Regions from separate parts of the Streptomyces sp. NPDC014894 genome, predicted to be linked through region 3. Evidence: predicted binding sites of a transcription regulator. Region 3 holds the regulator's gene; each other region holds the start of a gene.
The links. The regulator HrcA, encoded in region 3, represses chaperone genes, less so after heat shock. The targets are predictions, from matches to a motif close to TTNGCACTCNGNNNNNCNGAGTGCNAA.

Region 1 (3,273 bases), on a different contig from region 3:
TCCTTGGTGATGGTCACGCGGCGGGCGGAGCCCAGCACGTCCAGACCGGCCTGGTCGAGCTTGAGGCCGACCTCCTCGGCGATGACGGTGGCGCCGGTGAGGACGGCCATGTCCTGGAGCATCGCCTTGCGGCGGTCGCCGAAGCCGGGGGCCTTGACGGCCACGGCGTTGAACGTGCCGCGGATCTTGTTGACCACCAGGGTGGAGAGCGCCTCGCCCTCGACATCCTCGGCGATGATCAGCAGCGGCTTGGAGCCGCCCGCCGCGATGACCTTCTCCAGCAGCGGGAGCAGGTCCTGGATGGAGGAGATCTTGCCCTGGTTGATCAGGATGTACGGGTCGTCGAGGACGGCCTCCATACGCTCCTGGTCGGTGACCATGTACGGGGACAGGTAGCCCTTGTCGAAGGCCATGCCCTCGGTGAAGTCGAGCTCCAGGCCGAAGGTGTTGGACTCCTCGACGGTGATGACACCGTCCTTGCCCACCTTGTCCATGGCCTCGCCGACCAGCTCGCCGACCTGCTGGTCCTGCGCGGAGAGCGCGGCGACGGCGGCGATGTCGGCCTTGTCCTCGATGGGACGGGCGGTCGCGAGCAGCTCCTCGGACACGGCCTTGACGGCGGCGTCGATGCCCTTCTTCAGGGAAGAGGGGGAGGCGCCGGCGGCGACGTTGCGCAGGCCCTCGCGGACCAGCGCCTGGGCCAGCACGGTGGCGGTGGTGGTGCCGTCACCAGCGATGTCGTTGGTCTTGGTGGCCACCTCCTTCACCAGCTGGGCGCCGAGGTTCTCGTACGCGTCGTCGAGCTCGACCTCGCGCGCGATCGTGACGCCGTCGTTGGTGATGGTGGGGGCGCCGAACTTCTTGTCGATGACGACGTTGCGGCCCTTGGGGCCGATCGTCACCTTCACGGTGTCGGCAAGCTTGTTGACGCCGCGCTCGAGGGCGCGACGGGCGTCCTCGTCGAACTTCAGGATCTTCGCCATGGAGCGTTTCAGTCCTCTTCGTGATACGAACTGCGCCCCCAGCGCCCGGATATGACTGTCAGCGGGGGCCAGGGGCGCGGTTCAAAAAACAAACGGGGTACGGAGACTCCGGGGCGAGCCCCGGTAATCCGACCTACTTCTCGATGATCGCGAGCACGTCGCGGGCCGAGAGGACGAGGTACTCCTCGCCGTTGTACTTCACCTCGGTGCCGCCGTACTTGCTGTACAGGACGACGTCGCCGGTCTGGACGTCGAGCGGCAGGCGCTCGCCGTTCTCGAAGCGACCCGGGCCCACGGCGAGGACGACGCCCTCCTGGGGCTTCTCCTTCGCGGTGTCCGGGATGACCAGGCCAGAGGCCGTGGTCTGCTCGGCGTCGAGCGGCTGGACCACAATGCGGTCCTCGAGCGGCTTGATGGCAACCTTGGAGCTGGTGGTCGTCACGGTCCGACCTCCCCCTTCGGAGATCTCGGGGTTTGACTGTCTGGGGTGGCGACCAGGTGGATCCGTCGTCGCGGGTGCCGGATCTGCCCGTCGCCTTATTGGCACTCTCCGGTGGGGAGTGCCAGAGCCGAGACTATGACCGCGATTAGCACTCGGTCAAGCGGAGTGCCAATACAGTGCCCCTGATGGCGTGATCGCGAGGGAGCGCAGGCCGCCGGACCCGGGCGGCGCGCAGGCCCGCCGAGGGAGCGCCCGGCCGCGCGGACCCGGGAGCCGCGAGGGCCCCGGCCCCCGGGCGGCGCGCAGGCCCGCTAGACGTAGTCCTCCAGCCTGGCCACCGCGTACCCCTTCTCCGTGACCGTCTTCATCACCTGCCGGATCATGTCGGGCATCGTCCCCTCCCAGTCCTCCGTGCCCCGGAAGTGGGTGAGGATGATGTCGCCCGGGTGCAGGTCCCGGTCCCACTCGCGCCACTCCATACGGTCGGGGAACGCCTCGGCGGCCCAGAGCGGCACCGCCTTGACGCCGCACTCCTTGGCGGCGCGCAGGGTGTCCTGGTTGTAGTTGCCGTACGGCGGCCGGAAGAGCGGGGGGCGCTTCCCGTACAGCCGGGCGAGTCTGGACTGCTGGCCGCAGATCTCGCGCTTCTGGGCGCTGTAGGAGAGGCCGGGCATGTAGCGGTGGTTCAGGGTGTGGTTGTGGAGGGCGACGCCCCGGTCGCGCATCTCGCGGAAGTACCCGTAGTCGTCGTTGATCACGTAGTCGCTGAGGAAGGCGCTGTACGGGATCTGGAGATCGGACATCATCCGCAGCAGGTCGGGGTCCTTCTCCGTGCCGTCGTCGATCGTCAGGAAGACGACCCGCTCGGTCACCGGCACGGTGGTGAAGACCTGCGGCAGATACTCGCCGCCCGCCACCTCGAAGCCGTCGCGGGTGGTGATCGCGGGCTTGACGGCGGGCGGCGGGGGCGCGGCCAGCGGGGTGTGATCGAGGCCCCATTTGCGGGCCGCGGCGGCGCGCAGCACCTGGGAGCGCTTGACGTCCTCGGCGCGCTGGGCCGGGGAGCCGCCGGGGCCCGCCGGGGCGGCCTTCTTCCCCTCCCCGCCCGCGGCGGCGGCCTCGCGGTGCGCGCCGTCGCCCTTCTCGCCGGGCTTCTCGGCCGCGCACGCCGAGCCGAGCAGGGCGATCAGCAGGGCGGCGGCGACCCCGCAGCGCCGGGGCGAGGTGAGACGTTTCTCCATCATGTTTCCGTTTTGTCTGCTTAGCTGCATGGCGCTGGATCCTGTCAGCACGGACCCCCCGGGCCCGGCCGACACCTCCGGCGCGGGCCGACCGTCCCCCGGCCGGCCCACACCGCCCCCGACACTTGGCCCACAATGTCCAGGTGAACGACCTCTCCCCGCTCCTCACCGACGAGGGCCAGGCCCTGCTCGCCGCGCTCCGCGACTTCGACCCCGCGCGGGAGCTGGCGATCGCCACCCGGCTGCGCCGCGAACACCCGGCCGAGCTGGTCTCGGCCGCCCTCGGCCAGGCCCGGCTGCGGCAGCGCGCGGCGGCGAAGTTCGGCGCGGAGGACGCGTACCGGATGTACTTCACCCCGAACGGCGTCGAGCAGGCGACCCGCGCCTCCGTCGCCGCGTACCGGGCCGGGCGGTTCGCCGCGCTCGGCGTGGGCTCGGTCGCGGACCTCTGCTGCGGCGTCGGCGGCGACGCGGTCGCGCTCGCCCGGGCCGGGATCCGGGTGCTGGCCGTGGACCGCGATCCGCTGACCGCCTCCGTGGCGCGCGCCAACGCGGCGGCCCTCGGTCTCGCGGAGCTGATCGAGGTGCGCCGCGCCGATGTCACGGA
Region 2 (3,273 bases), on a different contig from region 3:
CGGAGCGCCGCCCGCGGCGGCCTTCTCCGGCTTGTCGGCGATGACGGCCTCGGTGGTCAGGAACAGCGCCGCGATGGAGGCCGCGTTCTGCAGGGCAGAGCGGGTCACCTTCGCGGGGTCGATGATGCCTTCGGCGATCATGTCGACGTACTCGCCGGTCGCGGCGTTCAGGCCGTGACCGATGGGCAGGTTGCGCACCTTCTCGACGATGACGCCGCCCTCGAGACCGCCGTTGACGGCGATCTGCTTGAGCGGGGCCTCCAGCGCGAGCCGCACGGCGTTCGCGCCGGTCGCCTCGTCGCCCTCGAGGTCCAGCTTCTCGAAGACCGAGGAAGCCTGGATCAGCGCCACGCCGCCGCCGGCGACGATGCCCTCCTCGACGGCCGCCTTCGCGTTGCGAACGGCGTCCTCGATGCGGTGCTTGCGCTCCTTGAGCTCGACCTCGGTCGCCGCGCCGGCCTTGATGACGGCCACGCCGCCGGCCAGCTTCGCGAGGCGCTCCTGGAGCTTCTCGCGGTCGTAGTCCGAGTCGGAGTTCTCGATCTCGGCACGGATCTGGTTGACCCGGCCGGCGACCTGGTCGCTGTCGCCGGAGCCGTCGACGATGGTGGTCTCGTCCTTGGTGATGACGACCTTGCGGGCGCGGCCCAGCAGGTCCAGGCCGGCGTTCTCGAGCTTGAGACCGACCTCCTCGGAGATGACCGTGCCGCCCGTGAGGATGGCGATGTCGTTCAGCATCGCCTTGCGGCGGTCGCCGAAGCCCGGAGCCTTGACGGCGACGGACTTGAAGGTGCCGCGGATCTTGTTCACGACCAGCGTGGACAGAGCCTCGCCCTCGACGTCCTCGGCGATGATCAGCAGGGGCTTGCCCGACTGCATGACCTTCTCCAGCAGCGGAAGGAGGTCCTTCACGTTGCCGACCTTGGAGTTCACGATCAGGATGTACGGGTCGTCCAGGGACGCCTCCATACGCTCCATGTCGGTGGCGAAGTACGCCGAGATGTAGCCCTTGTCGAAGCGCATGCCCTCGGTGAGCTCGAGCTCCAGACCGAAGGTCTGGGACTCCTCGACGGTGATGACGCCTTCCTTGCCGACCTTGTCCATGGCCTCGGCGATCAGCTCGCCGATCTGGGTGTCGGCGGCGGAGATGGAGGCGGTCGAAGCGATCTGCTCCTTGGTCTCCACGTCCTTGGCCTGCTCCAGCAGGGCACCGGAGACGGCCTCGACGGCCTTCTCGATGCCGCGCTTGAGGGCCATCGGGTTGGCGCCGGCGGCCACGTTGCGCAGACCCTCGCGGACGAGAGCCTGGGCGAGAACGGTCGCGGTGGTGGTCCCGTCGCCGGCGACGTCGTCCGTCTTCTTGGCGACTTCCTTGACCAGCTCGGCGCCGATCTTCTCGTACGGGTCCTCGAGCTCGATCTCCTTGGCGATGGAAACACCATCGTTGGTGATCGTGGGCGCGCCCCACTTCTTCTCAAGGACGACGTTGCGGCCCTTGGGACCGAGGGTGACCTTGACGGCGTCGGCGAGCTGGTTCATCCCGCGCTCAAGGCCGCGCCGCGCCTCCTCGTCGAACGCGATGATCTTTGCCATGTGAAGTGTCCTCCACGGACTGGTGGGAAGCTCTGGCCGGACCGCGCTGGCGCCCGCGACGGACGGTCTGCGCGCCGTGTGGTTCTCTGCCCCACCGGCCCGCGGACCTCACCTACTCGATCCATGTTCTGTCACTCTCACTAGGAGAGTGCTAACGCCAATGATTAGCACTCGACCCCTCCGAGTGCAAGCGCCTTCGGGAGAACCGGCCCCTCGGGCGGTCCCCCGGCCGGCCCCCCGAACGCCTCGAACGCACCCCGGACGCCTCCCGCGCCCCCGTGCGCGGACCCCACACACATGTGGGGTCCGCACCCCGTTTCCGGGATGCGGACCCCACATGCGTGAGCGCGTCGGTGGCCGATCGCGTCGCAGGTGTCGCAGGTGTGGATCGGACCGCGGGATCAGACCGCGAGCTTCACCATGTCCGCCTGCGGACCCTTCTGTCCCTGCGAGATTTCGAACTCGACTCGCTGACCCTCCTCCAGGGTGCGGTATCCGTCCATCTGGATCGCGCTGTAGTGGACGAATACATCCGCACCACCGTCGACCGCGATGAAGCCATACCCCTTCTCCGCGTTGAACCACTTGACGGTGCCCTGAGCCATGCCTAACTCCCCTATTACTGGCCCTTGCGCAGGACCGCACCTCGCGGACCCGGGTCAGACCTCACCCGCCGTGAACCGCCCCTCCAGTGACGGAGGAAGGCCCCACAGGTGTGCGCCGGAACGCGTCGACCGCGGCTGAATGTATCTGCCCAACTGCCCTCTGCAACAGGTCAATCGGACGAGAAATCAGGGCATGGCCGATCCTGAAATTAGCCTGAATTCAAGAAATTCCGGGGCAAGTCGGGCCCGGCAAAGGAGACTTAAGAGACAAATCAAGCGCACACATTGGCTGCTTCTTATCGCGCGCGGCGCATTCTCATATGCCAGGGGGCGCGCTCAGCCGAGGGGCGTTCCCCAACTGTAGCGCGTTCAACCCTGCAGAATTGCCCCCTCCGTTTCTCTCCCGGAGGGGGCAATCGATGGGACGGCGGGCGGGCGCGGCGAACGCCCGGCGGATCAGCCTCCGGCGACCGCCGGAATGATCGAGATTCCCGCGCCGTCCGGCGTCGCGGTGGAGAGTCCCTGCTCGAAGCGGACGTCGTCGTCGTTGACGTACACATTCACAAAGCGGCGCAGCTTGCCCGTCTCGTCCAGGACGCGCGCGGCGATCCCCGCGTGGTTCTTCTCCAGGTCCGTGATCACCTCGGAGAGGGTGGCGCCCTCGGCCGTGACCTCGGCCCGGCCGCCGGTGTAGGTGCGCAGAATGGTCGGGATACGGACGGTGACGCTCATGTTCAGCTCTCCCAGGGGTTTCAGTGGGCCAGGCCGGCGTCGCGGAACGCGTCCAGGCTGGGGCGGATGGTCGCGCTGGGTCCGGTGGTCGGGGCCACCGCGTCCAGGGTCTTGAGGCCGTCTCCGGTGTTCAGCACGACCGTGGTCAGCGACGGGTCGAGCAGACCGGACTCGATCAGCTTGCGGGTCACGCCCACGGTCACCCCGCCCGCGGTCTCCGCGAAGATGCCCTCCGTACGGGCCAGCAGCTTGATCGCGTCCACGATCTCCGCGTCGGTGACGTCCTCGACCGCGCCGCCGGTGCGGCGGGCGATGTCCAGGACGTACGGCCCGTCGGCGGGGT
Region 3 (3,273 bases):
CCGCGCCCGGAAGCCCGGGCCCGCCCACGGAGAGCGCGGGAGCCCGGGGGCGGGGGAAGCGCGGGGCACGGGAAGCGCGAGGGCACGGGAAAGGGGGGCACGGGAAACCCCGTACCCCCCATACCCGCGTCAAGCGGCCTCAGCGGCCGTTGAAAGCGTCCTTCAGCCGGGAGAAGAGCCCCTGCTGACCGGGCTGGAACTGGCCCAGCGGGCGCTCCTCGCCCCGCAGTTTCGCCAGCTCGCGCAGCAGCCGTTCCTGCTCGACGTCGAGCTTCTGGGGCGTCATCACCTCGACGTGCACGATGAGATCGCCGCGTCCGCCGCCCCGGAGATGGGTGACGCCTCTGCCGTGCAGCGGGATCGACTGCCCGGACTGGGTGCCCGGCCGGATGTCGACCTCCTCCACGCCGTCGAGGGTCTCCAGCGGCACCTTGGTGCCCAGCGCGCCCGCCGTCATCGGCACGGTCACCGTGACATGGAGATCGTCGCCGCGCCGCTGGAAGACGGGGTGCGGAAGCTCGTGGATCTCGACGTACAGATCGCCGGCGGGACCGCCGCCGGGGCCGACCTCGCCCTCGCCCGCGAGCTGGATCCGGGTGCCGTTGTCGACACCGGCGGGGATCTTCACAGTCAGCGTCCGGCGGGAACGCACCCGTCCGTCGCCCGCGCACTCCGGGCACGGGGTCGGGACGACCGTCCCGAAGCCCTGGCACTGGGGGCACGGCCGCGAGGTCATGACCTGGCCCAGGAAGGACCGGGTCACCTGCGAGACCTCACCGCGGCCGCGGCACATGTCGCAGGTCTGCGCCGAGGTGCCCGGCGCCGCGCCCTCGCCGCTGCAGGTCGTACAGACCACAGCGGTGTCGACCTGGATCTCCTTCGTGGTACCGAAGGCGGACTCGCTGAGGTCGATCTCCAGACGGATCATCGCGTCCTGGCCGCGCCGCGTCCGCGACCGGGGCCCGCGCTGGGACGCCGTCCCGAAGAACGCGTCCATGATGTCCGAGAAGTTCCCGAAGCCGCCGGCTCCGAAGCCGCCCGCGCCCGCGCCGCCGGCCTGCGACAGCGGATCCCCGCCGAGGTCGTAGACCTGCTTCTTCTGCGGGTCGGAGAGCACCTCGTAAGCGGCGTTGATCTCCTTGAACCGCTCCTGGGTCTTCGGGTCCGGATTGACGTCCGGATGCAGCTCGCGTGCGAGCCGCCGGAAGGCCTTCTTGATCTCGTCCTGCGATGCGTCGCGGCGCACGCCGAGTACGGCGTAGTAGTCCGTGGCCACTTACGACTCCGCCAGGATCTGTCCGACGTAACGTGCCACTGCGCGTACCGCTCCCATCGTTCCGGGGTAGTCCATGCGGGTCGGTCCGACCACGCCGAGTTTGGCGACTGCCTCGTCGCCCGAACCGTAGCCGACGGCGACCACGGAGGTGGAGTTGAGCCCTTCATGGGCGTTCTCATGACCAATACGGACGGTCATGCCCATACCGCCCGACTCCTTCGCCTCACCGAGCAGCTTGAGGAGCACCACATGCTCCTCCAGCGCCTCCAGCACGGGCCGGATGGTGAGCGGGAAATCGTGCCCGAAGCGAGTGAGATTGGCGGTGCCGCCGATCACCAGCCGCTCCTCGGTCTCCTCGACCAGGGTCTCCAGCAGAGTGGAGAGCACGGTGGTGACCGTACCCCGGTCCTCGGGGTCGAAGGAGTCGGCGAGATCCTGCACCAGCTGCGGGACGTCCGAGAAGCGGCGTCCGACGACCCGGCTGTTCAGCCGCGCCCGCAGATCCGCGAGCGAGGTGTCCCCGAAGGGCGCCGGGCAGTCGATCATGCGCTGCTCGACCCGGCCGGTGTCCGTGATCAGCACCAGCATCAGCCGCGCCGGCGCGAGGGAGAGCAGCTCCACGTGCCGGACGGTGGACCGGGTGAGCGAGGGGTACTGGACGACGGCGACCTGCCGGGTCAGCTGCGCGAGCAGCCGTACCGTACGGCCGACGACGTCGTCCAGGTCCACCGCGCCGTCCAGAAAGCTCTGGATCGCGCGGCGCTCGGCCGAGGAGAGGGGCTTGACCCCGGCCAGCCGGTCCACGAAGAGGCGATAGCCCTTGTCCGTGGGGATGCGCCCCGCGCTGGTGTGCGGCTGGGCGATGAAGCCCTCCTCCTCCAGCACGGCCATGTCATTGCGGACGGTCGCCGGGGAGACGCCGAGCCGGTGCCGCTCGGTGAGGGCCTTGGAACCGACGGGCTCCTCGGTGCCCACATAGTCCTGGACGATGGCGCGCAGCACCTCGAGTCTGCGTTCGCTGAGCATCGCGCACACCTCCAGCTGTGTTCCCTCGGTGGTTCTTCGGTCACTGCCTGGCACTCACCCCGTTCGAGTGCCAAAATTTCTCCGTGCCAGTGTACGGCCGTGGGGTACGCCCTGGGCAAGGGCGACCGGCCACGGTACCGCGTGCCCCGCTCGGGGCGTTGCCAGTAGCGTCCCGGTATGAACGTGCGTTGGGAAGACCACGGCTGGGAACGACTGGCCGACGGAGTGGGCAGGCGCAGGCTGCCCGGCTGGGACGCCACCTGCGGACTGATCGTCGGCACGGAGGGCGCGCTGCTGTACGACACGGGCTCCACGCTCCGCGAAGGGGCCGCGCTGCGCACCCAGGCGCAGGCCCTGCTGGGCGGCCGCCGGGTGACGCATGTCGCACTCAGCCATCCCCATTTCGACCATGTGATGGGGACGGCGGCCTTCGCGGGGGCCTCGGTGTACGGCGCGGTGGGCGTCGACGCGCTGCTGCGGCGGGAGCGGGAGGCGCTGCGCGCGGACGCGGTGCGCCACGGGGTCGCCGAACGGGACGCGGCCCTGGCCGCCGATGTGCTGGTCGCCCCGGAGCACCCGGTCAGCGGGGAGCTGACCCTGGATCTGGGCGGCGGCTGCCGGGTGCTGCTGGCGAACGTGGGCCCGGGGCACACCGGGCACGATCTGGCCGCCCTGGTCCCGGGCCGGCCGGAGGTGGTCTTCTGCGGCGATCTGGTGGAGGAGTCGGGCGAACCGCAGGCGGGCCCGGACGCGATGGGCGCGCGCTGGCCGGCGGCGCTGGACCGGCTGCTGGCGCTCGGCGGCGAGGACGCGCTGTACGTGCCGGGGCACGGCGCGGTGGTCGGCGCGGCGTTCGTACGCGCCCAGCGGGATGCGCTGGCGGAGCGGTTCCCGGTGTCGTAGCGTCGCCGGATGCGCAGCTACAGCCCCGATCTGACCCCGCCCTGGAAGAAGTCGGCCCCGGCGCCCGA

Region 1: groES (co-chaperone GroES) is a predicted target of HrcA. The motif match lies at 1,571-1,597, and genes of this name have one in related genera.
Region 2: groL (chaperonin GroEL) is a predicted target of HrcA. The motif match lies at 1,722-1,748, and genes of this name have one in related genera.

The regions. Positions count from the first base shown of each region.
Region 1 is NZ_JBIBWD010000004.1:107,262-110,534, reverse strand. Features, by position in the region: gene groL (chaperonin GroEL) at 1-983, opposite strand, end outside; gene groES (co-chaperone GroES) at 1,117-1,425, opposite strand; gene ACF089_RS11495 (polysaccharide deacetylase family protein) at 1,737-2,669, opposite strand; gene ACF089_RS11490 (methyltransferase domain-containing protein) at 2,810-3,273, shown strand, end outside.
Region 2 is NZ_JBIBWD010000012.1:112,636-115,908, forward strand. Features, by position in the region: gene groL (chaperonin GroEL) at 1-1,593, opposite strand, end outside; gene ACF089_RS27010 (cold-shock protein) at 1,995-2,198, opposite strand; gene ACF089_RS27015 (MoaD/ThiS family protein) at 2,655-2,930, opposite strand; gene thrC (threonine synthase) at 2,951-3,273, opposite strand, start outside.
Region 3 is NZ_JBIBWD010000003.1:468,300-471,572, reverse strand. Features, by position in the region: gene dnaJ (molecular chaperone DnaJ) at 140-1,276, opposite strand; gene hrcA (heat-inducible transcriptional repressor HrcA) at 1,277-2,302, opposite strand; gene ACF089_RS09895 (MBL fold metallo-hydrolase) at 2,480-3,205, shown strand; gene ACF089_RS09890 (DUF3097 domain-containing protein) at 3,215-3,273, shown strand, end outside.